3 regions of the Alteromonas sp. OM2203 genome follow, and region 1 is predicted to be linked to each of the others. Evidence: predicted binding sites of a transcription regulator. Region 1 holds the regulator's gene; each other region holds the start of a gene.

What was found. The regulator ArgR, encoded in region 1, controls arginine synthesis, uptake and breakdown. The targets are predictions, from matches to a motif close to ANTGAATANNTATTCANT.
Region 2: ACM0P2_RS01870 (aspartate aminotransferase family protein) is a predicted target of ArgR. The motif match lies at 4,909-4,926, and genes of this name have one in related genera.
Region 3: ACM0P2_RS05505 (OadG family protein) is a predicted target of ArgR. The motif match lies at 3,430-3,447, and genes of this name have one in related genera.

What each region holds. Positions count from the first base shown of each region.
Region 1 is NZ_CP183209.1:3,820,840-3,829,130, forward strand. Features, by position in the region: partial or broken gene ACM0P2_RS16840 (peroxidase family protein) at 1-1,085, opposite strand, end outside; gene ACM0P2_RS16845 (hypothetical protein) at 1,596-1,766, shown strand; gene mdh (malate dehydrogenase) at 2,315-3,253, opposite strand; gene argR (transcriptional regulator ArgR) at 3,491-3,955, shown strand; gene ACM0P2_RS16860 (type 1 glutamine amidotransferase domain-containing protein) at 4,090-4,773, opposite strand; gene ACM0P2_RS16865 (TonB-dependent receptor) at 4,967-8,146, opposite strand.
Region 2 is NZ_CP183209.1:428,744-437,034, reverse strand. Features, by position in the region: gene ACM0P2_RS01895 (TorF family putative porin) at 1-389, opposite strand, end outside; gene rpe (ribulose-phosphate 3-epimerase) at 786-1,463, shown strand; gene trpS (tryptophan--tRNA ligase) at 1,529-2,536, shown strand; gene ACM0P2_RS01880 (anthranilate synthase component II) at 2,641-3,225, shown strand; gene ACM0P2_RS01875 (HDOD domain-containing protein) at 3,516-4,682, shown strand; gene ACM0P2_RS01870 (aspartate aminotransferase family protein) at 5,145-6,353, shown strand; gene astA (arginine N-succinyltransferase) at 6,374-7,411, shown strand; gene astD (succinylglutamate-semialdehyde dehydrogenase) at 7,426-8,291, shown strand, end outside.
Region 3 is NZ_CP183209.1:1,232,252-1,240,542, reverse strand. Features, by position in the region: gene ACM0P2_RS05515 (sodium ion-translocating decarboxylase subunit beta) at 75-1,205, opposite strand; gene oadA (sodium-extruding oxaloacetate decarboxylase subunit alpha) at 1,209-3,029, opposite strand; gene ACM0P2_RS05505 (OadG family protein) at 3,048-3,314, opposite strand; gene ACM0P2_RS05500 (acyl-CoA thioesterase) at 3,530-4,006, opposite strand; tRNA gene ACM0P2_RS05495 (tRNA-Arg) at 4,148-4,224, opposite strand; tRNA gene ACM0P2_RS05490 (tRNA-Arg) at 4,279-4,355, opposite strand; tRNA gene ACM0P2_RS05485 (tRNA-Ser) at 4,397-4,487, opposite strand; gene csrA (carbon storage regulator CsrA) at 4,957-5,148, opposite strand; gene alaS (alanine--tRNA ligase) at 5,282-7,879, opposite strand; gene ACM0P2_RS05470 (regulatory protein RecX) at 8,161-8,291, opposite strand, start outside.

The DNA.
Region 1 (8,291 bases):
TCGTCCGCGCTGCAACAAAGTCTTTTTGAAGGTAGTTTCTGTAACCATCTGCAATTGGCTCTAGCGGATCAAACGATTCAGCATAGGTCATGTCGTCAGTGGCATCACCACGTCCTAGTGAGAAAGGAACAGGTACGTCAGGCTCTATATAACGAACTTTTGGTCCTAGGTCGCGGTGAGTAAGTTTAAACCATGCACGAGCGAACACTTCGCTGAAATATTCACGATCGTTATAGAATTTTTCAGAAATTTTTCTATATTCTGGATCTATTTTCATCGCCATATCGGCGTCGGTCATAATAGGGTTATAGCGTTTTGATGGATCTTCAACAGGCTTACCTTCTTCCTTAATGTTAATTGGTTCCCTCTGCTCAGCACCGGCAGGAGACTTTTTCAGTTCCCAATCGTAATTAAGCAGTAGGTGGAAATATCCGTTGTCCCATTGCGTAGGATTCGTCGTCCACGCGCCTTCAATGCCACTTGATACGGTATCGCGACCAATACTGCGACTCTCATGGTTCATCCAACCAAGACCCGCTTCTTCAATGCCTGCTGCTTCTGGGTCTGGGCCTAACGCTTCTGCGCTTCCGTTACCGTGACATTTAGCGACCGTGTGGCCACCGGCTGCTAACGCAACGGTTTCTTCGTCGGTCATTGCCGTACGCGCAAAGGTTTCACGTACGAGGGCTGCCGTTTTAAGTGGATCTGGTTTACCGTTAACGCCTTCAGGGTTTACGTAAATAAGGCCCATCTGCAATTCGGTACGAGCCTGCAGCATGCCACGACATACGAATCATAAGACCGCCATAGTGCCCCCAATCTGCTGGCCACCAAGGCTGTGAATCTGTCATTAAGTCGGTGAGATCTTTTTTAAGGGCTTGAAAGTCTAGTTTTTTAACCTCTTCACGGTAATCGAAGTCCTCTTCCATTGGGTTTGTCTTCGTATCGTGCTGATGCAAAATGTCTAAGTTTAAGGCTTCAGCCCATCAGTCCATTACTGTTGTCCCCGTGGCTGTTAAACCACCATGCATGACCGGGCATTTTTTTGTCGAATCATTTACATCACCTAACTTTGCATCGCTCATATTACATCCTCTTTGCCTGTTCGTTTGCGTTATACAACTCACACGTTAGTTAGGTTATAGGATTGGCCTATGGGGTTACGCTGTGACACCACCTTCGACTTCAAAAAAGCGTTATTCAAGGATAGCCAAAATTTTGCTCTTTCCCACATTACAAAAACATTATCTCATCATATTGGCACTTGCCCATTAGAACTAATACAGGTATGCCGCTAATCTTTTTCTCATGGCTGACAGCCACAGAATATTGAAGGGTTATGCTTATACTACAGTTAAAGGTATTACTGCTGATTCAGGTGAAATCAGGCTTTTTGATGTAACGAAATACCCATCTCTGAACTAACCTAAACACAGTTCCATTCGAAATTGCCAACATAATATGACCTTATTAATCATGGTTTCCCACAAGAGGTTACAAACAGATCATCCATACAGTTAAAAAGTCGCTTCGACCTTAATACACTTTAAAGGTCCCAATTCTTGGGGCTTTTATTAATAGATTAAGGATGACTTATGCAAGAGTTAAATGTAGAAGAAGTAACACAAGTGTCTGGAGCAATGAGTGACTGGACCTCTGGAGGCATGGCAGTAATAGGCCTTGGGATTGCCGGAGGTCCAGCTACAGGTATATTCGGACTCGCTGTCGGCGGAGCAATGATGTTCATTGGCTATTTCGACGAGTAAGAAGTGATAAAAGCTCACCTTTGGGCGAGCTTTTAATCTCCACCTAATGAGGGTAAAACACCATGAAACATAAAAAATTGGCTGATTTCACTTACCTAGTTTTGATCTTTACAACGTTCATCGCCTCCTACTTGAAAGATAGCGATTCTTTTTTTTACACATTTACCGTACTAACGCTGGGTTACATAGTCATTCTTCAGCATGGAATTATTCAACGTTTGGATTTTAACGAAGCCCCCCTATCTGTGGGTAATAAATCTGTAAATATAGAAAAATGAGATTTGGGGCTGAGAGAAGTTTTGATAAGTAAACTTGCACCACAAACGCCGTCGCAATGTCTACAAAGATGCAACAAAAAAAGCTCAATAAGTAAGGTCGTAACAGACTGCTCTTTTCTAAAAAAACTTCAGTGATTAGGCTATTGAGGTGTTTGGAGGTGGCGGGGCTTTGATAAGTAGGCTCTCCACCGCAGGGAAGCGGTGGCGAAGCCTACAGGGAAGTATTCACGGCGTGCCTACGTTCAAAGGCCCGCCAATGACACTCACCGATTAGCCGTTTACGAAGTCAACGCCTAGCTTGATGTCGCCGCGTAGGCCTTCAAGCATGTCGTTTTTCGCTTTTTCTTCAAATGCGCTTAGCTCGCCGTATGGCAAGATTTCTTCAACACCGTTTGCACCTAGGCGAACTGGGTGTGCGAAGAATGCTGCGTCGTCGCTATCGTCAGTTTGTACGTAAGTGTACTCAACCACGTTCTCACCTTGCATTGCTGCAACTAGAGATAAACAGAAACGTGCTGCTGCTTGACCCATAGATAGGGTTGCAGAGCCACCGCCCGCTTTTGCTTCAACAACTTCAGTACCCGCATTCTGGATACGAGTAGTTAGGCTAGACACTTCTTCGTCAGTAAACTCAACGCCTTCAACTTGTGAAAGTAGAGGAAGGATAGTTGTACCAGAGTGACCACCGATTACCGGTACGTGCACTGAAGATACGTCTACACCTTTAAGTTCAGCAACGAAAGTTTCAGCACGGATAACGTCAAGCGTAGTTACACCGAAAAGCTTGTTCTTGTCGTAAACGCCTTTTGCTTTTAGCGTTTCAGCTGCAATAGCTACAGTAGTGTTCACTGGGTTAGTGATGATACCAACACACGCGTTCGGGCAGTTATCAGCTACACCTTCAATTAGGTTTTTAACAATGCCGGCGTTGATGTTGAACAGATCAGAACGATCCATACCTGGCTTACGAGGCATACCTGCTGGAATAAGAACAACGTCTGCTCCAGTTAATGCACCAGCAAGGTCATCTTTACCGTGACCGGTTACTTTTACCGCAGTTGGGATGTGGCTCAAATCAACGGCAACACCAGGAACTACTGGCGCAACGTCGTAAAGCGCTAAATCTGAACCTGCTGGCAATTGTGTTTTCAACAACAAAGACAGCGCCTGACCAATACCACCGGCAGCACCTAACACGGCTACTTTCATACCATTTCTCCTATGGGATTACTTCACGTATTTAAACGGAACGTCACACTAATGCAACGCGGGGGAAAACTCAATCACCGGATCGTCTTATTAACGTTATTTATGGCGATTTTTATTCGATATTCATTATCATGAATGATTATGCAAAGAAATTGCGCAAAGTCCACCTGTGCGGCACAATATACGCATACTAAATATAATTCCTAACGATAACCCTCAGAAAAGAAAAGAGCGCTAATGGCAAACGCAAAACAAGAGCAACTCATCAAGGCTTTTAAAGAGATTCTCAAAGCGGAAAGTTACGGTTCACAAGGCGAAATTGTGGATGCTTTGAAGTCGCAAAGCTTTGACAATATCAGCCAGTCAAAAATATCAAGAATGCTGAGCAAGTTTGGTGCGGTAAGAACGCGTAACGCCCGTGGTGACATGGTTTATTGCCTTCCCCCTGAGCTTGGTATGCCAACGGCTAAAAGCCCGTTAAAACAGCTCGTATTAGACATTGTGCACAACAATGTGATGGTGATTATCAGAACGAGTCCAGGTGCTGCTCAGCTTATCGCGCGCTTGCTAGATTCTTTGAGCAAAAAAGACGGTGTGTTAGGTACCATTGCCGGCGATGATACAATATTTATTGCCCCCGCAGATGTATCTAAAATAGAAGAGCTAAGACAGCGGGTTGAAGACCTGTTTGAGAACGTTTAAAAAAGTGCTTTTGCTTAAAAGTACAAGTAAAAGTGCCATTGGTTAAAAAGCGCTTTAAATGAAATTATAGCTTCGCAAAACAAAGAAACCGCCGTAATAAGGCGGTTTCTTCATTTTTAGGATTAGCACGTTAATTAGGACAGAAGCTTAATGAGCGCGTCTGCTGCTGGGCGTGACGATGGCGGATTTTGACCGGTAACCAATAGACCATCAGTACAAACCTTCACAGCGAAATCATCTGCACTTTCATAATTTCCGCCTTTCTTGACTAACTCATCTTCAACAAGATAAGGCACTACATCAGTGAGTTCCATTGCGGCTTCTTCGCTATTTGAAAAACCGGTTACGGCTTTGCCGTCTACTAAATACTTGCCATCAGGAGTTTTTACATCCTTCAGCACGATTGGAGCGTGACAAACTGCTCCGACGGGCTTATTAGCGGCAATAGTCTCTTGAATCAATTTGATAGAGTGCGCGTTATCTGAGAGGTCCCACAATGGTCCATGACCGCCAGGATAAAATACCGCGTCGAATTCGTCAGCACGTACATCTTCAAGTGGAATAGTTGACGCTATCGCACTACGTGCTAATTCATCTTTCGTGTATCGAATTGCATCATCTGTCATGGCATCGTCAGATAGACTGTTAGGATCAATCGGAACCTGCCCACCCATCGGCGAGGCCAATGTAATTGTGTAACCTTGGTCTTTAAATGCGTAATAAGGTGCGGCGAACTCCTCTAGCCACATACCTGTTTTCTCACCCGTGTCGCCCATAATTTCGTGAGACGTCATTACCATTAACATACGTTTTGACATAAGCCCTCCTTGCGAGCATTTAAAAAATGTAACGCCCGTTAATTCGTGTGGTGGAGGGTCTTAGATCATAAAAGAAGAGAAGGATCGATTAGTAGCAAATGAGTGAGATAAATCACAGGCATAAAAAAGTGCCACCTCCTGTAAAGGAGAGTGGCACCTAACACTACAACTAGTAGTTAGTGTTAACTATTGTTTAGAAGCGGTAGTTAACACCTATACGCATTTCCCATAAAGAAGCATCGCGTTGAACATTTTCTGCTGGCATGCCGAAGTTACTATACTCGTAGACGCCGGCATCATTAAGATCAACATCTACCACATTTAGACGTGTTGAACCTTGGCGGAAATCACCCCACTCGTCATTGAGAAGGTTTGTTACGTTGTTAATAACAAAGAATGCACTTGCCTTGTGACCTTCAACAAAACCAGGTAGCTCTTGAGAGATACGAATATCAGCTTTAAACCACCACTTAGAAGTTTCAGAGTTACGCTCTACAACTTCACCACGAGTTAGGCCGTAAGCTTCAACGAATTCGTTGAATCCTGCACGCGCTTCTTCCGCAGTTTGTAGAACATTACCATCACGGTCTACGTTGTCTACAAATGTCACGTTTGCATCATCAGTAGTTGGAACGTAAAGAAGTTGACGGAAATCTGCACTATCCCAACCAAAGGCACCGTTATCGCCAAACACAAACGAATAAGGCTGGCCTTCGTTAGCAGTCATGAAAAGGTTGAAGCTAGTTTCGTAGCCATCAAAAAACTCATGAGCGTAACCTAAATTGAAAGTGAAGCGATGCTTGATTGCATAGTCAGATGTTGCTACACCTGGATTGTTGACGTCAGTAACCGCAACGTTTTCATAGTTTGAGCCTGCTGTTGAGCTGGTCATTGGGTGTGCATCTTCCGCATCTACATAAGAGTAACCTAATGTAGCGTCAATGCCATTATCCCACTCTTTAGAAATAGCACCAGAGATCAGCAGCGTGCTACCGCTGTCGCCACGTACGTTACCTAGAATGTAGTCTTGGCCTAGACGACGACCGTCATCTATCTCAGTATACACAGGGCGGCCATCAAATGTAGTTTCACCCGTTCTCTCAAGATTGGCTTCGCGAACAATAGGGGCGTCGCGACGGTCAGTATAGATGATATCAGCCGTTACTAAGTAATCACCCGGTGCTGTCCACGTTGCACCTAAATTGTACTTCCACTCTGATGGTATTTCAAAGTCAGGATCTGTAGCGTTTACCTGTGCATCACCATCTGTGATGCTGGTACCAGCTACTAGGTCTACCATTGCTTGAGGCGCATCATAGATTGGACGACCTTCACCAGAAAGATCGATATCTAAGATTGACGTTTCGCCTCGCACAAATCCTGGTATATCACTTCCGAAACGGTTTACAACAGTACCCACGTTGGTAACACCGTCGTTAGAATATGCATTTGAAATCCAGACGTTCGGGTTACCACCAGAGAATAGCCCTAAACCACCGCGAATTTCTAAGTCGTCATTAACCGTGTAGTTAAAGCCAACACGCGGTTGAATTAGGTCTAGCCCGTCGACATTCATGGTGTTAGGGAAACCATAGCGGTTTGCGAAGTTTTGGTTAGCTGTTGGCGTGTCGTCAGAGCCATATCTTTCATAGCGTAAACCAGCCATAATCTTCAGGTCGTCAGTAAGATAGAACTCATCCTGAATATAGAACGTAGTAATATCCTGTTTAAAAGATGCTGCTGCGTCATCTGGGTTGTTAGTACCTGCGGAGTTATTGTAATAAATCTGGTCCGCGAGACCTGCTTCAAAGTCAGCTATGCTAAGGAAGCGATACTCACCTACTGTGTGCTGCATGAACAAGTTGAAAACATCGACTTCTTCATATTCGACGCCTGCGGTGATTGTGTGATCGCCGTAGTAATAAGTACCAGCCAACTTGAAGTTAAATACTGTGTAATCAAGGTTATTCGACTGACGTGAGTCATCTGGACCGATGTAAATCGTACCGCCGTCTGCAGTGTTTATTTGCGCTTCACCAAATCCAGATGCAGCGTCCAAAGAAACCTGACGATTATCAAGATCGGTATGACCGATACGCAATTCAGTCGAGAAATCGTCATTCCAATCAGAGAAAAGCGAGCCTACAATTGTAGTTAATTCAGCGCCACGCTCGTAAAAGTGATTGTCTAAAGATAGTCGAGTCGAACCACCATCAGACTGACTAATGCTGAAACCATCATTCCAATTGTAAACAAGGTTGGCACGGTGCGCATCAGAGATGTTCCAGTCTAACTTAACGAGAATTTTTTCATCTTCAACTGGAGCTGAGCCAGGTAGACCGCCAACATCGTAACCGTATACGCGCTGTGCAATTTCAGCTACTTGGTCAATATCACCTTGAGTTACAGTTCGACCCAAAGCGTTGTAGTCAAACAACTGCACACCTTCTAGCTTCTCGTAGGCACCGAAAAAGAAAAGTGTATCTTCAATTAGAGGAAAACCAACGTTCACACCGTAACGGCGCTCAGTGTAGTTGCCGTTGTCACGCTCTACGCCGTTAACTTCCTCACCGCGGTATGAGTCACTAGTGAAGTCATAAAAAGCACTTCCTTTTACCTCGTTTGTACCAGACTTGGTTACTGCGTTGATGTTACACGCAGTAAAGCCACCATACTCTACGTCGAACGGTGCAAGTTCAACAGCCACTTGGTCGATGGCGTCATATGAGAATGGCTGACGTTCAGTAGGAAAACCGTTGCTATTTAGACCAAACGCATCGTTCAAGCGAATACCATCGAGCGTTAGACTGTTAAAACGAGGGCTTTGGCCACCACAGCTGATCGCATCATTACCGGCTTCGTTAAGGAACACACGTGGGTCTGCACGAACAATATCCCCAATACTACGGTTAATTGCAGGCGCGTTTTCAAGAGACTCGATGTCGAAAACCGTTTGAGGGCCTGTTGCGCCAAAAGCTGTTGCCGCGATACTGCTGCCGCTAACTGAGATTACTTCGATGTCGCTTTGATCATCTAGAGTTAGGTTTAGACCGAATGGGTTACCTAGTTCTAAGAATACGCTATCAATTGTTGTATCTTGATACGCATCTGAGTCGACTACGATTGTGTAAGGACCCCCAACGCGAAGACCGCGGACGTTGAATGCACCATTTTCACCAACGATAACTTCACGAGTTGTACCTGAAGGTTCGTGAATCACTTTAATAACGGTGCCGGCAGCTGGAGCGCCTGTAGGAGTCAAAATTCGTCCCTGCATCGAAGAAGACGTTTCTTGCGCCATTGCAGTGGTCGACAAACCGATTGACAACGCAACCGCAGCCGCGATGCGACTGAACTTAGCTGTTGAGCTCATGTGTGTGTTTCCCTTTTTGTTTAAAATTCTTTTTTTCGGCCAAAGACTGCACATAAATCACGCAGTGTGCTTGCATCTTAACCGGAACCTGATGAATTGTCGTCAAGGTTCATGTCATTTTTATTACACTTTTACATTTTTATTT
Region 2 (8,291 bases), 1.2 Mb from region 1:
CCCATTCCTACTGAGCCATAAACTTCTGCAAAATCGAAGTTCGCTTCGTCATCATAGTTGTAGTATAGGTAACCGAAGTCGTATGCAATACCGTCAGACTCACCCGAGAAACCAAAATACATGTCGTGCTCGTAAGAATAAACGTCGCCCGCGCCATAGTTCACATTAGATGCCCAAGTACCGGCATAAAAGCCACTTTCGTGAGCGTAATCAATACCGCCCTGCACAGCCGCTTCGTTAGTGGTCTGCGTAAGACCACGCCAAATGTAGTTGCTGGTCGCACTTGCATTGGCGGTAAATTCGCCTTCTGCATAGCTAGGCATTGCAGTTAGCAGACACGCTGAAGAAATAGCAGCGGCAAGTAAAGTTCTTTTTGTAGATGTTTTCATGTGTGTTCTCCAGTCAAATTCAAACTTGTTGTTATTCGTTTTTTCTGTCTGTGTTTTCTTTTTGAACTGGATAACGCAAAGTTGGTGCCCATTTATGGTTCAGTAAAAAAAAACACAAGAGCAATTGCAAAGCATTGATATATAGATAAATTTAAAGGGTTTGATTATTTTTTGGTGGGAACTGCTTTGGTTAAAGCAGAACAAAGACGCACCAGCATAACGCGCTCTCACCAAAACGGGGCATACCAGCAACAGCCACTGTTCAACGTAAACCCATGTGAAATTGCCACTCAATTATCCTTTACATAGTAAAGAGGTTCGGTTTTGGGTAAACTTTCGTAACTTAAAGCTTAAGCGGCGATGCATCTTGCTGTTTTTTGATTAGAGGGACTCGTAATGAAACCATTTTTAATTGCCCCATCGATACTATCTGCCGACTTTGCCCGACTGGGAGAAGACGTGGAAAAAGTATTAGCGGCCGGTGCCGACGTGGTACATTTCGATGTTATGGATAATCACTATGTGCCAAACCTTACGTTTGGGCCGATGATTTGTGAGGCTTTGAGAAAATACGGTATTACCGCACCTATTGATGTTCACCTGATGGTTAAACCCGTTGATGATTTGATAGAAAAGTTTGCCGATGCGGGAGCTAGCTTTATTAGCTTTCATCCAGAAGCCTCTGAGCATATAGACCGCTCTTTACAGCTTATTATTGACAAAGGGTGTAAGCCCGGCTTGGTGTTTAATCCAGCCACGTCGCTACATTACCTTGACCATGTCATGGACAAACTACACCACATTCTTATCATGTCGGTTAACCCTGGCTTTGGTGGTCAAAAATTTATACCCACCACATTAGATAAAGTTCGTGCAGTGAAGCAGCGCGTAGAAGAAAGCGGCTACGATATTCGAATTGAAATTGACGGGGGCGTAAAAGTCGATAACATTCGCGCCATCGCTGAGGCAGGGGCAGACATGTTTGTAGCTGGCTCGGCCATTTTTTCTCAAGACGATTACAGTGATGTTATTACGCAAATGCGTAATGAACTCGCCATGCTATCTAAAGCATAATTGTAGAAGCTAAGCTTTCTCTATCTTTATTAAAACAGTTTTTAACGTATTACAGGTAAAAAGAAATGAGCAATAAACCCGTTGTATTAAGTGGCTGTCAGCCTTCAGGACAACTTACCCTTGGCAACTATATGGGTGCACTTAAACAGTGGGTTTCCATGCAGGACGATCACGATTGCCTATATATGATTGTAGATTTGCATGCTATAACGGTAAGACAAGATCCAAAGCAGCTTGCCGAAGCATGTTTGGACGGTCTCTCTCTTTATCTTGCCTGCGGCATTGACCCTCAAAAGAGTACGCTATTTTTGCAGTCACACGTGCCAGAACACGCACAGCTATCTTGGGTACTTAATTGCTATGCTCAAATGGGTGAGCTAAATCGCATGACGCAGTTCAAAGATAAGTCAGCGAAAAATGAAAATAACATTAATGTAGGCCTATATAGCTACCCTGTACTACAAGCAGCAGACATTTTGCTTTACCAGGCGGACAAAGTGCCCGTAGGCGAAGATCAAAAGCAGCATCTTGAGTTAACACGTGATATCGCAACACGCGTAAATAACTTATACGGCGACGTTTTCCGCTTGCCCGATCCTTATATTCCAGAGTTTGGCGCGCGTATCATGAGCCTTCAAGAGCCAGAAAAGAAGATGTCAAAGTCAGACAACAATCCGAATAACTTCATTGGATTATTAGAAGACCCTAAAAAGCTGGCTAAGAAGATTAAACGCGCAGTGACCGACTCTGACGAACAGGCCAACATTTATTTCAACCCAACAGAGAAACCTGGCGTATCGAACTTGCTTACCCTTCTCTCTCTTGCAACGGGGAAATCGGTGAAAGCGCTTGAGCCTGAATATACGGATAAAATGTATGGTCACTTAAAAGGTGACGTTGCAGATGCAGTGGTTGCCCTGCTTGAACCTATTCAAAACCGCTACGCTGAAATTCGAGCAGATAGAGCATATCTTGATGATGTTATGCGCCAAGGTGCAGAAAAAGCGTCTGCACGAGCCGCTGAGACCCTGGCGAAAGTTTACAAAGCTGTGGGCTTTATTCCCAAGCCATAAACTTTTAGTTAAATGCAAAACGTTAACAAAAAGCATGAAGAGTTCTTAGAGCTCTTCATGAACATAACCCTCGCACGTTAGAAACACCAAGGATTAGCACTGCTGTGTTGCTGTTAATTGATAACTTCGATTCGTTTACCCATAACCTTGCTCGATACTTTAAAGAGCTTGGCGCTGACGTTGAAGTAGTGCGAAACAACGCGCTTAGCATTGACGATATCTCACGCATAGCGCCAACTCAGCTTGTCATCTCTCCGGGCCCATGCACGCCTAACGAGGCCGGTATCAGCTTAGCCGCAATCAGACACTTTGCCGGTAAAATCCCTACTCTTGGCGTTTGCCTGGGTCACCAAGCCATTGGGCAAGTATTTGGCGCTCAAGTGGTAGGCGCGCAAGAAATTAAGCATGGGAAAGTATCTTCGTTAACACATAACAATACCGGTCTATTTAAAGGGTTACCTGAAACATTCAACGTAACACGCTACCATTCGTTGGTTTTAGAACCCGCATCCGTACCTACTTCACTGCGTGTTGATGCTTGGTGTGAAACCGCCCACGGTACTAGAGAAATAATGGCAGTTTCTCATAAGTATCATCCTATTTGGGGGGTACAATATCACCCTGAGTCTTTACTCACTGAACACGGTCACAGCGTATTAAATGCGTTTTTACAGTTCAAAACGCCTTAAGAAAATTTCAATAAAGCCGATACACTTTCATAGTTTAAAAGGTTACGCTTGAAGGCCGGTAAAACTCGCAATTCACTGATTTTTCGTTTAACTTTCCCAAGTCTGTTTGGTATCGACTGTTTATTTAAACAATACATGTAAACAAATTATATTATCAGTGATTGCTACAAACCCTATTGCCTCTTAAGAAAACCGTTATTTAGCGTTTTGCTATTGCGAGAACGATAAGGTCCCTGATGTACGATAATATTTCCGTTCACCAAAAAGTTATGAGCAGGAGAGCTTTTACAATGACAATGGGGGCAACGACATCGCCCACGATAGATGATCGTTTCGAAAATTTGCTCATATCGCCTGAACGGGTGTTTGAAATGCTAGGAAAGCGTCGAGTTGGTGAGGTAAGTTTTGAGCAGTCTGAACAAGGGGATGCGCGCAGATTACTTCTAAACGTTGAAAAAATTGCGATTGAGAATAAACGCCTGCAAGAAAAAACGGAAGCGTCCTACCTAGAATCCGTTAGCCACCAGCTTCATGAAGTATTACTTGGTGAACTTACCGAACAATTAAGTGCCACCGACGAGCTCGTTCAAACCGTTCTCAATTTACCGGAAAACATCGGTGAACTGCTTGACGCCCTTGCTGTTAAAGCTTGTTCTGTTTCCAAATTAGAACCCATCGCAGCCACTATGCCGTGGCTTTACGATGAACTTATCGTCATTGTGAACACGCCTCAGTTCAGACGCAAAGACTCGCGCGGTCGCATTATTATCGTTGAAACGCTTCGCACTGCACTCAGCTTTTTAGGCATTGAGAACCTGCGCACGTTAATTCCTTCGCTTATATTGAAACGCGCGATGCCACAAATTACCGATCCGCACCCGCTTATCAAACAAAAGCTGACCCAATACGCCACGGGTGTTGCCCTAACGGCAAAGCGGATAGCCAGTATAAGTGGAGGCAGCAGAAATGAGGCCTACACATTAGGCGTATTGAGCAACTTGGGTCGCTGTGCGGTAACGCGGCTTTATTTCAAACTATTCGATAAAATTCAACTTCATCTTTTACAAGAATGCCAAAAAGATAAAGAGCAGAAACGCCATGAAACCTTGCTCAAAATCGTTCCCTCAGCCAACCATCTCATCGCTATGCAACAAGAGTTTGCCGACGCTGTGAGTGCTGACATACTAGAATGGATGCATTTAAAACGGTTGCCAATAGCTTCTGCCATGCGCGCATGTGCAAACAAAACGCCCGCAGAGCGGGGAACGCTTTGTAAAGCGCTATATCAATCGCGTACGTTTACGCAAATAAGAATGTTGCACCAGCTTAAACTGGTAGAAATGAAAGACGTTAAGCCACTTTTCAACGAGCAAAAATTCCCTAATGGCGCCCTCGAAAAACTCAAATCAATTGATATTTTCACTTTGCCATTAGTTAAAAATGAAGAAAATCATTAAAAATTTAGTGGATATTCATGCAGTCATTATGCAATCACGTATCCACTTATTCCTTTTAAAGTAAAAATACGCGTTTTCTTATACTATTGCCTGCTCGAGGCTAATGGATTCGATGACTCACTGGTCGCTGACGCCTATGATTTGCCTACTCAACAGCCTGCTAAAGCCCGCATGTCACCCTTTTCATAAGCTGATTAACGATTATTACTAAATGATATAGCCCAGTAGTTAATAGTTATTCACTTTTCCTGCAAATTAAGCCACAGTCCTTATAAATAAAGGGCTGCAGCCTTTTTGAAAGAAGACAAATGTTAAAAGAAATGGCATACTGTAAACCAAATCCGATTAGTTTTTACGCGCTGAAACAATGTTTCGAGAATAAGATCAGGTCGAAATCAACGGCTATTCTTGACGAGCACGCTGACATAGTGTGATTTAGCGCCCAATGCAGAGGTAACAAAGATGAACGTAACTCGCGCTACATTTGATGATGTAATGGTTCCTAACTATAACCCAGCAGACATGGTGCCTGTTCGCGGAGAAGGTTCTCGAGTATGGGACCAAGATGGGGCCGAGTACATCGACTTTGCAGGCGGTATTGCAGTAAACGTTCTTGGGCATTGCCACCCTGAGCTCGTTAACGCACTTAATGAACAAGGCAATAAGCTTTGGCATCTTAGTAATGTATTTACGAATGAACCCGCCCTTCGTCTGGCCAAAAAGCTAAACGATGCTACCTTTTCTGACAAAGTTTATTTCGCTAATTCGGGCGCAGAAGCCAACGAAGCTGCATTAAAACTAGCCCGTCGTTGGGCACTTGATAAGCACGGTGAAGACAAGAACCAAATCATTGCGTTCAACAAAGGTTTTCACGGTCGTACTTTCTTTACCGTAACAGTAGGTGGTCAAGCCGCTTATTCTGATGGCTTTGGTCCGAAACCTGGCGCAGTTGACCACTGTGACTATAACGATCTAGCAGCCTTTGAAGCACTTATCTCTGACAAAACCTGTGCTGTTATGATGGAGCCTCTTCAAGGTGAAGGCGGTATTATTCCGCCTGATGTAGATTTCGTGAAAGGTGTACGCGAACTTTGTGACAAGCATAACGCATTACTTATTTTTGACGAAGTTCAGTCGGGGGTTGGTCGTACAGGTCACCTATACGCGTATATGGGTCTTGGCGTAACACCTGATATCTTGACCACTGCGAAATCTCTTGGTGGTGGCTTCCCAATTGGCGCTATGCTTACCACAGCTGACATTGCGGCGCACCTTAAACCCGGCACGCACGGCAGCACGTATGGCGGTAATCCACTGGCATGTGCAGTTGCAGAGAAAGCCCTAGATATTATTAATCAGCCAGAAGTACTTGAAGGCGTGCTTAAAAAAGAAGCGCTTTTCCGTGAGCTTCTAGGTGCAATTAACGATAAATACAACGTATTTGAAGAAGTTCGTGGTCAAGGTATGCTCCTTGGTTGCGCGTTAAATGAAAAATACCAAGGCCGCGCTCGCGATTTCATGATGGCGGCGACAAAAGAGCACCTTATGTGCCTGGTAGCCGGCATGAATGTTATTCGTTTTGCGCCTTCATTAGTGATTCCTGATGAGGATATCAAAGAAGGTCTTGCACGTTTTGAGCGCGCCGTTGCTGCCGTTGTAAACGCCGAATAATTACAACACGAGTAGCGAACATGAATATCATTCGCCCTATCACGAAGGCCGACTATAACGCGCTAAAAGAAATTGCCGTTGAATCGGGTATTGGCTTCACGTCTTTGCCCGTTAACGACGAACTTTTACAGCGTAAAATTGATCGTGCAGAAACTGCGTTCAACAAACCTAACGTAACTGAACCTGGCGATGAGTCGTACCTGTTTGTTATGGAAGATACCACTACCGGCACGGTAGTAGGGACAACCGGTATTGAAGCTGCTGTTGGCATTGAAGACGCGTTTTATCACTATCACCTTAGTAAGGTCGTACATGCATCTCGCGAACTAAACATTCACAACACGGTAGACATTCTTACGTTTTGTAATGACTACACCGGGGTGACTGAAATATGCACGCTATTCCTTCGCGAACAAGCCCGAGGCGGCATTAACGGCCGCTTTCTTTCAAAGGTACGCTTTTTGTTCATGATGGAGCATCGCGAGCGCTTTTCTGAAACAGTGATTGCAGAGATGCGCGGTGTAAGTGATGAAGAGGGTCGCTCTCCGTTTTGGGAATGGCTAGAAACCCACTTTTTCTCTATGGACTTCCCCACTGCTGACTATCTAACGGGTATTGGCAATAAAGTATTTATTGCTGAGCTAATGCCGAAATATCCGATTTACGTGAACCTGCTTAGCAAAGAAGCGCAAGAAGTCATTGGTGAGGTGCACGAAAAAACTCGCCCTGCTCTTCAGCTCCTTGAAGAGGAAGGCTTTTCTTGCCGTGGATATGTAGATATTTTCGATGCGGGCCCAACGGTTGAAGCGAACTTAAGCCATATCCGCACCGCTCAGGCGAGTTTAAAACTTCCTGTTGTCATTGATGATAGTGCGGCTGCACAAGGCCAGACTCACTATATAATCAACACGTCAATATCCGATTTTCGTGCAGTAGCTACCGAGATGACGGTGAGCGAAGAGAAGCAAGTTGCCGTGCTATCTCGCCAAGCGGCTGCTGCATTGAATGTCAAAGAGGGCGAGTACGTTCGCTTTGCCCCGGTTACATTCAGAGACTAAAAAGGACACCCACTATGCTACATACACATTTTATCAACGGTGAATGGGTTGCCGGACAGGGTCACGACTTAGCGTCAATTGATCCTGCAAAAAACGAAGTAATTTGGGAAGGTAAGTCTGCGACTGCCGCTCAAATCGATGATGCGATTAAGGCCGCTCGTGCCGCGCTTGTAGCGTGGAGCATGAAAACCGTGGAAGAGCGCCTTGAAGTCATCAAGGTTTACGGCACCAAGCTAGAAGAAGCTAAAGCGCATCTTGCGAAGGTAATGGCAAAAGAAACCGGCAAGCCAGAGTGGGAAACTGCCACTGAGGTGGGTGCCATGATGGGTAAAATTGGCATCTCAGAAAAGGCCTACTTTGAGCGTACTGGCAACGTAGAAAACCCAATGCCCGTGGGTAAAGCATTCATTCGTCACAAGCCTCACGGTGTTGTCGCAGTTTTCGGCCCTTACAATTTCCCGGGTCACCTGCCTAATGGACACATTGTTCCCGCGCTTATTGCTGGCAATACTGTTGTATTCAAGCCAAGCGATTTGACCCCTATGGTTGCACAAGAAATGGTGAAACTGTGGGATGCGGCAGGTCTTCCGGCAGGCGTACTCAACCTGGTACAAGGTGAAGTGGAAACGGGTAAAGCGTTGGCGTCGCATAACGACATCGATGGCCTTTTCTTTACGGGTAGCTCACGCACAGGAAGAATTTTACACGAGCAGTTTGCTGGTCACCCTGGCAAAATTTTGGCTTTGGAAATGGGCGGCAACAACCCGCTAATCGTAAAAGATGTCGCCGATGTAGATGCAGCGGTTCACGATATTGTTCAATCTGCTTTCATAACATCAGGTCAGCGCTGTACTTGTGCTCGCCGCTTGTTCTTGCCAGC
Region 3 (8,291 bases), 2.0 Mb from region 1:
GCAGAAAGGGGCTAACGCGCCCCTCTCTATAATTAACGTTTAAATAGTCAGGTCGATCTTAACCAGATTTGTGACTAGCCTACTAGCGCCAATAAGATCCCTGCAGCTACAGCACTCCCCAATACACCCGCGACATTAGGTCCCATTGCATGCATTAACAAGAAGTTGTGGGGATTGGCCTCTAGGCCAACTTTGTTTACCACTCGCGCAGCCATAGGTACCGCAGACACACCCGCAGCACCAATGAGTGGATTGATGCTCCCACCTGAAAGTTTGCTCATTAGCTTGGCCATAAGTACTCCAGCGGCGGTACCAATACCAAATGCGATAGCACCAAGGCCCAGGATACCTAAAGTTTCAACGGTAAGGAATGCTTCGGCTGATAGCTTTGAACCAACCGCCAAACCGAGAAATATCGTAACCGTATTTATAAGTTCGTTCTGAGCAGTTTTGCTAAGCCTATCAACAACACCGCACTCTTTCATTAGGTTACCAAAACAGAACATGCCCACAAGCGGTGTAGCAGCTGGTAGGAACAAGATAGTCATAAACAACACAGCTAAAGGAAAAATGATTTTTTCGCGCTTTGATACTGGTCGAAGCTGCCCCATTTTTATCTCGCGCTCTTCTTTTGTCGTCAGAGCTCTCATAATTGGTGGCTGGATAATAGGCACTAATGCCATATAGGAATAGGCGGCTACGGCAATAGCACCAAGCAAGTCGGGAGCAAGCCTCGAAGCTAAGAAAATCGCCGTAGGCCCATCTGCGCCGCCTATAATAGCAATAGCGCTTGCATCCTTTAACGTAAACTCGAAACCTGGGATCAGGTTTAAAGCGATAGCGCCAAACAAGGTTGCAAAAATCCCAAACTGCGCCGCTGCGCCAAGTAACAACATTTTAGGGTTTGCAATAAGTGCACTGAAATCCGTCATTGCGCCGACACCCATAAAAATGAGTAGCGGAAATACGCCGGTATCAATGCCGATTTTATAGATGTAATGAAGCAAACCACCCGCTTCAGAAAACCCAGCAATCGGAATATTCGTCAACAACGCACCGAAACCGATGGGCAATAAAAGCAATGGCTCGAACTTTTTCACAATGGCTAGGTACAGTAAACCAAAGCCTACGGCCATCATTATTAGCTGGCCCGCTTCAAAATGCGCAAGCGCGGTACTATCCCAAAGTACCATTAACTTATCCATGCATTACCCCAATAAGATTAACGGTTGGCCACTTGTTACAGCATCACCTTCACCTACGACAATGTCGGTAACTGTCCCGGTGTATGCTGAACGAATCTCAGTCTCCATCTTCATGGCTTCGAGGATCATCACCACATCACCTTCTGATACGCTGTCACCGTTTCTTACCAAGATTTTAAACACGTTACCCGCTAATGGCGCATCAATAGACTCTGACGAGGCTGCAGCAGCTGGTGCTGCGCTACTCGCTGGAACTTGGGGCTGCGTATTTCCACCGCTAGCAGGAGTCACACTTGTTAAGGTACCAGAAGGAGCAACTTCGACGCGATACACCTTACCATCTACATTGACATCATAAGTTTCTGACGAGTTAGATGCCTTTACGTTTGACGTGGCTTTAACCGGCTGCGATGGACTAGAGCTTGCTGAGTCTTGTTCACCAGGCGCTGGTTCAAATGCATCTGGATTACCGCGATTTTCAATAAACTTAAGGCCGATTTGGGGAAACAATGCGTAAGTAAGCACATCATCAATTTTATCCTCTGCCAGAGAAAGTTGCTTTTTCTCTGCCAAAGCATCAAGTTCTTTACTAAGCGTATCAAGTTCTGGTGCAATGTTATCAGCAGGACGACACGTTATTGGCTCTGCGCCATCAAGCACACGTTCCTGCAATGCTTTGTTGACCGGAGCAGCCGTAGCACCGTACTCGCCTTTCAGTACGCCAGCCGTTTCTTTTGTGATACTTTTGTAGCGCTCGCCAGTAAGCACGTTAAGTACCGACTGTGTGCCCACAATTTGTGATGTTGGAGTGACAAGCGGGATGAACCCCAAATCTTCGCGCACTCTAGGAATTTCCTTAAGTACCTCCTCAAACTTATCCTCAGCGCCTTGCTCTTTAAGCTGACTTTCCATATTGGTTAGCATTCCGCCTGGCACTTGCGCTAAGAGAATTCGCGCATCAACGCCTTTAAGGCTGCCTTCAAACTGGCTATATTTCTTTCTCACCTCTCTGAAATAGCTAGCAATATCCTCAAGCTCAGGTAGCGATATGCCGGTATCGCGCTCAGTGCCCTCTACAATAGACACCATAGTTTCTGTTGCGCTGTGGCCATACGTCATGCTCATTGAAGAGATTGCCGTGTCCAGCATATCAATCCCCGCATCAATCGCTTTTTGGTACGTTGCCGTACTAAGCCCCGTTGTTGCGTGACACTGCATAGCAATAGGCACGCTCACCGTCTCTTTTAAGCCAGTAATCAATGCTTCACATTCATAAGGCTTTAGAAGCCCGGCCATGTCTTTTACGCAAATAGAGTGAACACCTAAATCTTCAAGCTGTTTTGCCATGTCTAACCAAAGCTTAAGGTTATGAACTGGACTGACAGTATAAGAGATAGTGCCCTGAGCATGTGCGCCGCTGTCTATCGTTGCTTTGATCGCTGTTTTTAAATTACGAATGTCGTTCATGGCATCGAAGATCCTGAACACGTCAACGCCGCTTTCGTGGGCTCGTTCGACAAAACGTGTCACTACATCGTCAGCGTAATGGCGATATCCCAGCAGGTTTTGCCCGCGAAGGAGCATTTGTTGTTTAGTGTTAGGCATTGCCGCTTTAAGCTTTCTAATCCGTTCCCAAGGGTCTTCGCCTAGGTAACGAATACATGCATCAAAAGTAGCACCTCCCCATGACTCTACCGACCAAAAGCCAGCTTTATCTAATTTTTCCGCTATGGGAAGCATATCCTCGATACGCATACGCGTAGCAAGAAGCGATTGATGGGCATCACGCAGGACTAGCTCGGTAAGGGCCAGAGGCTTTGACATGGTAACTCCTGATTAGGCTTATTTTTTTGAATTGTGACGATGGGTATGGATGGCTGCGGAAATAGCTGCGATAACATTTCCGTCTATTCCAGGTTGTACCGCTTGATTGTTTCTTTTTACATTAACTGAGGGCTCTTCTATTTCCCCAGGGAACGCTTCGCAAAACCGCGCTATTAAGTGTATACCTACGATAAGAAGCCCGAGAAATGAGAAAACGAACACCATTCCAATGAGCATTAATGAACCCGCTTCAACAAGCAAGCTACTGACGGATCCCGAATTCATATTCAATCCTGTTTGTATATTGGTATTTGAATAAGTATCACGAGGTTTTTTAAAAAACAACAAAACAGCATAAAAAACCAATAAAAACCCTACAGAACGCCACCATATGAAATTTAATGCATTTTTACTTAATAAAATTGCAACAAAGACTCTATAAGCTATCAGTAACTGAATTTAGGTCTCGCCCATCAATCGCTCATTTTGTAAGGCATAATCTAATGAAAGCCTATATTGTCTGAGAAGTCACTATCTAACTGCTTTGCAAAATCTTTTGCGTGCATGGCTACTAACTCGAGCTGCATGTGCCGCTCGTCTTCCGGTATGTAGGCAGGAACGTTGGCCGGTTTACCATCGCAATCTACCGCCATAAAAGTGATAAAACAGCGATTTGCCACCGTCGTTGTGTCTGCGGTCGCATCGCCAGATTTCACCACAACGTAAATATGCATGCTTGATGCGCCTGTATGAACTAAAGACGCTGTAATCTCTATTAGTTGACCAACTTTAATAGGCTTAATGAATCGGATTCCGTTAGCTGAAACCGTAACACAATAGCATTTAGACCATTGAGCTGCACACGCGTAGGCAGCTTGGTCTATCCATTTCATAACGATACCGCCGTGAACGTTCCCACCAAAGTTAACATCTGTAGGTTCTGCTAAAAATCGAAAAGTAGTGGATGGGTGTGACATAAGTTGCCTCGCTGATTACTGCTCAATTAACAGTTAAAGCTTAGCTTACTTTTTAAACAATGCACTTATAGAGGTGTTAACAAAGAAAGATAGTAATAAACAGAAATGAAAAAGCCCACCTTAAAGGTGGGCTTCTCAATATGGCGCGTGTGGAAGGATTCGAACCTCCGACCGCCTGGTTCGTAGCCAGGTACTCTATCCAGCTGAGCTACACACGCGTTAACTTGTATACTTTCGAATTTCACTCCGAAAGGTGACGCTTTTAAATTAAGTGGCGCGTGTGGAAGGATTCGAACCTCCGACCGCCTGGTTCGTAGCCAGGTACTCTATCCAGCTGAGCTACACACGCGCAAAAACTTGTTGTCGACCGTCACTACCAACGAATGATAATGGCGGAGAGGGAGGGATTCGAACCCTCGATACGCGTAATGCGTATGGTTCCTTAGCAGGGAACTGGTTTCAGCCACTCACCCACCTCTCCTTGACTGCGGGGTGCATTTTACGGATTCGTTGGCGTGAGTCAAACCTTTTTTATAAAGAAAGTGTTCGCTCGCTGTCATTTTAAACGATTCGAGCAAAAAACCAGTAATCTGCTCACAATACAAGCAATTAAATAAAATGCCCGTTGCTTTTTCTCGGCTCTTCCTAAAGTCAGATACTAAAAATTATCAATCGCTCTTCAAATTATAGCTGATGATAAACGCTTTATATCTCTTTTTATCTATTATTGCGCAATATTATCCCTTTGCGCTAACAACGAACGTCAGAAGTGAGCGAGCAACGGGCTTTAAGTCTTTATAACTCAACGCCAACAAATTAAACGCGACACACCATCGGCTGCCGCACCAAAAAACACAATGACTATTAGAAAACCATCACCGGAATAAACAGTAAAAAACAAAAAAGGCCAGCGTAATAGCTGACCTTTTCCGATGAAGCGTATAATGCAATTATTCGGCTGAACCCGGCTGACCGCCCTTTTCTGCTTGAATGCGCATGTATATTTCTTCACGGTGCACAGAAACTTCTTTTGGTGCGTTAACACCGATACGTACCTGATTCCCTTTTACGCCAAGAACAGTGACAGTTACATCGTCACCAACCATAAGCGTTTCACCAACTCGACGAGTCAAAATAAGCATTCTCTTGCTCCTGTTCCTTAATACTGAACGTCATCCCTAAGATTTACCAACCCACCAGCACGACCCGATGGGGGCGACGGTGATTCCATGTTTTTGCGTCACTTCAAAAACTCACCGTTATATACGTAAATAATTATAGCTTATCTTGTAACCAAGCGTTAACCGAATCGAGTGCTTGCTGCAAGTTTTCTGGGTTGTCGCCGCCGGCTTGTGCCATATCTGGACGACCGCCACCTTTTCCACCGACCTGAGATGCAACAAAGTTAACCAATTCACCAGCTTTAACCTTATTGATTAGATTCTTCGTAACGCCCGCAATCAAATTAACCTTTGATTCATTCGCTACACCTAATACTACGATCCCCTCGCCAATTCGGTTCTTTATATCGTCCATCATTGAGCGTAGTGACTTAGCTTCAACGCCCTCTAAATTCGCTATAAGAACTTTAACGCCATTTATTTCTACTGCATTACTAAGCATATCAGCACCTTGCTGACTCGCCAGTTTTTGTTTCGCAGAATTGAGCGCTTTTTCTAGTTCTTTAGTCTGATTTTGTAGAGAAACTACGCGTTCGACTACATTTTGGCTGTCTGTTTTCAATAATGCAGACAATGAAGACAGTGTGGCTTGTTGCGTTTGCACGACTTCAAGTGCGTGTTCGCCAGTGACTGCTTCGATGCGTCGAACGCCAGATGCAATACCTGCCTCACTCGTAATTTTAAACAAACCAATATCACCAGTTCGGGTAACATGAGTACCACCACATAGCTCAACAGAGAATGGACCCATAGTTACCACACGAACTTTTTCGTCGTACTTCTCTCCAAATAGTGCCATTGCGCCTGAAGCTTTGGCTTCGTCTAAGTCCATAAGTTCAGTGGCTAGCGTGTGATTTGCTCGTATTTCTTGGTTAACTCGTCGCTCAATCTCCACAAGCTGCTGTGCCGTTACCGCTTCAAAATGAGAGAAATCAAAACGCATTCGTGGCGCTTCAACCAATGAACCTTTCTGCGTTACGTGCTCACCTAGAATTTCACGCAATGCTGCATGAAGTAAGTGCGTAGCACTGTGGTTCTTTTTAATTGCTTCGCGGTTAGCGAGGTCTATAGCAGCTGTTGCCGTGTCGCCTTTAGTAACCTTTCCTTTCACTACACCTTTATGTGCAAACGCATTGCCCATTTTCTGAGTGTCGGTTACAACAAACTCCCCGTTAGCTACGCGAAGTACGCCTTTATCGCCGGCTTGACCACCACTTTCTGCGTAGAACGGCGTGCTGTCTAATACCACAACACCTTCTTGACCATCTTCTAGCGTATCAACAAATGCATTGTCGGCAATAAGCTCAACAACATTTGCCTGACCTTCTACATCGGTGTACCCGGTGAATGATGTCGTGTGATCGATGGCGAGTTTGCTATTGTAGTCTGCGCCAAAGTTGCTTGCCTGCTGTGCTCGGGCACGCTGCGCCTGCATGGCAGCTTCAAACCCTTCTTCATCAATTTTGAGGTCGTGCTCACGCGCCACATCATTTGTTAAGTCAGTAGGGAAGCCGTAGGTGTCGTAAAGCTTAAACACCACATCTCCGGGCACGGTATCGCCTTCTAGAGTTTCCAGCGTATCGTTTAGAATCGCCATGCCTCGGGCTAACGTTTTGCTAAACTGCTCTTCTTCCACACGAAGTACTTTTTCAATTACCGGCAACTGGTCTACAAGTTCTGGATACGCCTCACCCATTTCTTTGGCAAGTGATGCAACAAGTTTGTAAAAGAAGATATCGTTTGCGCCAAGCTGGTAGCCATGACGAACCGCACGACGAATGATACGACGTAAAACGTATCCGCGGCCTTCATTCGATGGCATAACGCCATCGCAAATTAAGAAGCTGCATGAACGAATGTGGTCAGCAATAACACGAAGTGATTTGTTTTCCAAATCTTCGCTACCAACAATTGATGCTGCCGATTTAATCAAGTTTTGGAACAGGTCAATCTCGTAGTTACTGTGCACGTTCTGCAAGATAGCTGAAATACGCTCAAGGCCCATGCCCGTATCGATAGAAGGCTTAGGAAGTGGCTCCATGGTACCGTCAGCTTGTTTGTTAAACTGCATGAATACCAAGTTCCAAATTTCGATAAAACGGTCACCGTCTTCTTCAGGTGTTCCTGGAGGACCACCCCAAATGTGCGCACCGTGGTCGTAGAAGATTTCAGAACAAGGGCCACATGGGCCGGTATCGCCCATAGACCAGAAGTTATCTGACGTGCTGATGCGAATAATCTTTTCTTTTGGCACGCCAATATGGTTTTCCCATATATCAAAAGCTTCGTCATCTTCAGAGTAAACGGTAACCAGCAGCTTTTCTTTTGGCAGACCAATTTCTTTGGTAAGGAAATTCCACGCAAACTCTATTGCTTCTTTTTTGAAATAATCGCCAAAGCTAAAGTTGCCCAGCATTTCAAAAAAGGTGTGGTGACGAGCAGTGTAGCCTACGTTCTCAAGGTCATTATGTTTACCACCAGCACGAACGCAGCGCTGAGACGATACCGCACGGGTATAACTGCGCTTCTCTGCGCCTAAGAAGCAGTCTTTAAACTGGTTCATGCCCGCGTTGGTAAAAAGAAGTGTGGGATCATCTGCCGGTACCAGTGACGAGCTTGCCACCGCTTGGTGGCCATGGCTTTTAAAATAATCGATAAACTTGTTACGTAAGTCAGCAGTTGATAATGTCATTGAAAACCTAACTTCCTTTATTCTATTAACGACGAGTGCTATTTGCCTGTTTTACTGAGCGTTATAATCAGGGCGTTTGCCATTACGCAATGTGCAATGCCGCATTACAATTCTCTGAATAAATTAAAATGCACACAAATTTGCGCAACAATACCACGGAAAGCGCGTTTTTGTTAAGTGGAACAAGAACAAGATAGGAACAAAACTCACTTATTCTCGACATACAAAAATGACATTATAATGTTAAGAGGCGAAAGGCTGGTATTTGGAGAGGTTGAGCGCTAGTCGTGGTCGTTTGCGCTTACAGCGTAGTCTATATGCTCTTGATAAAAACCTCGGTATTGCAGGAATTGCTTTTGCTTTTGCCTTAACGCAAATTCAGTTTCATAAAACCCGCCAAATTTCTTTTCTT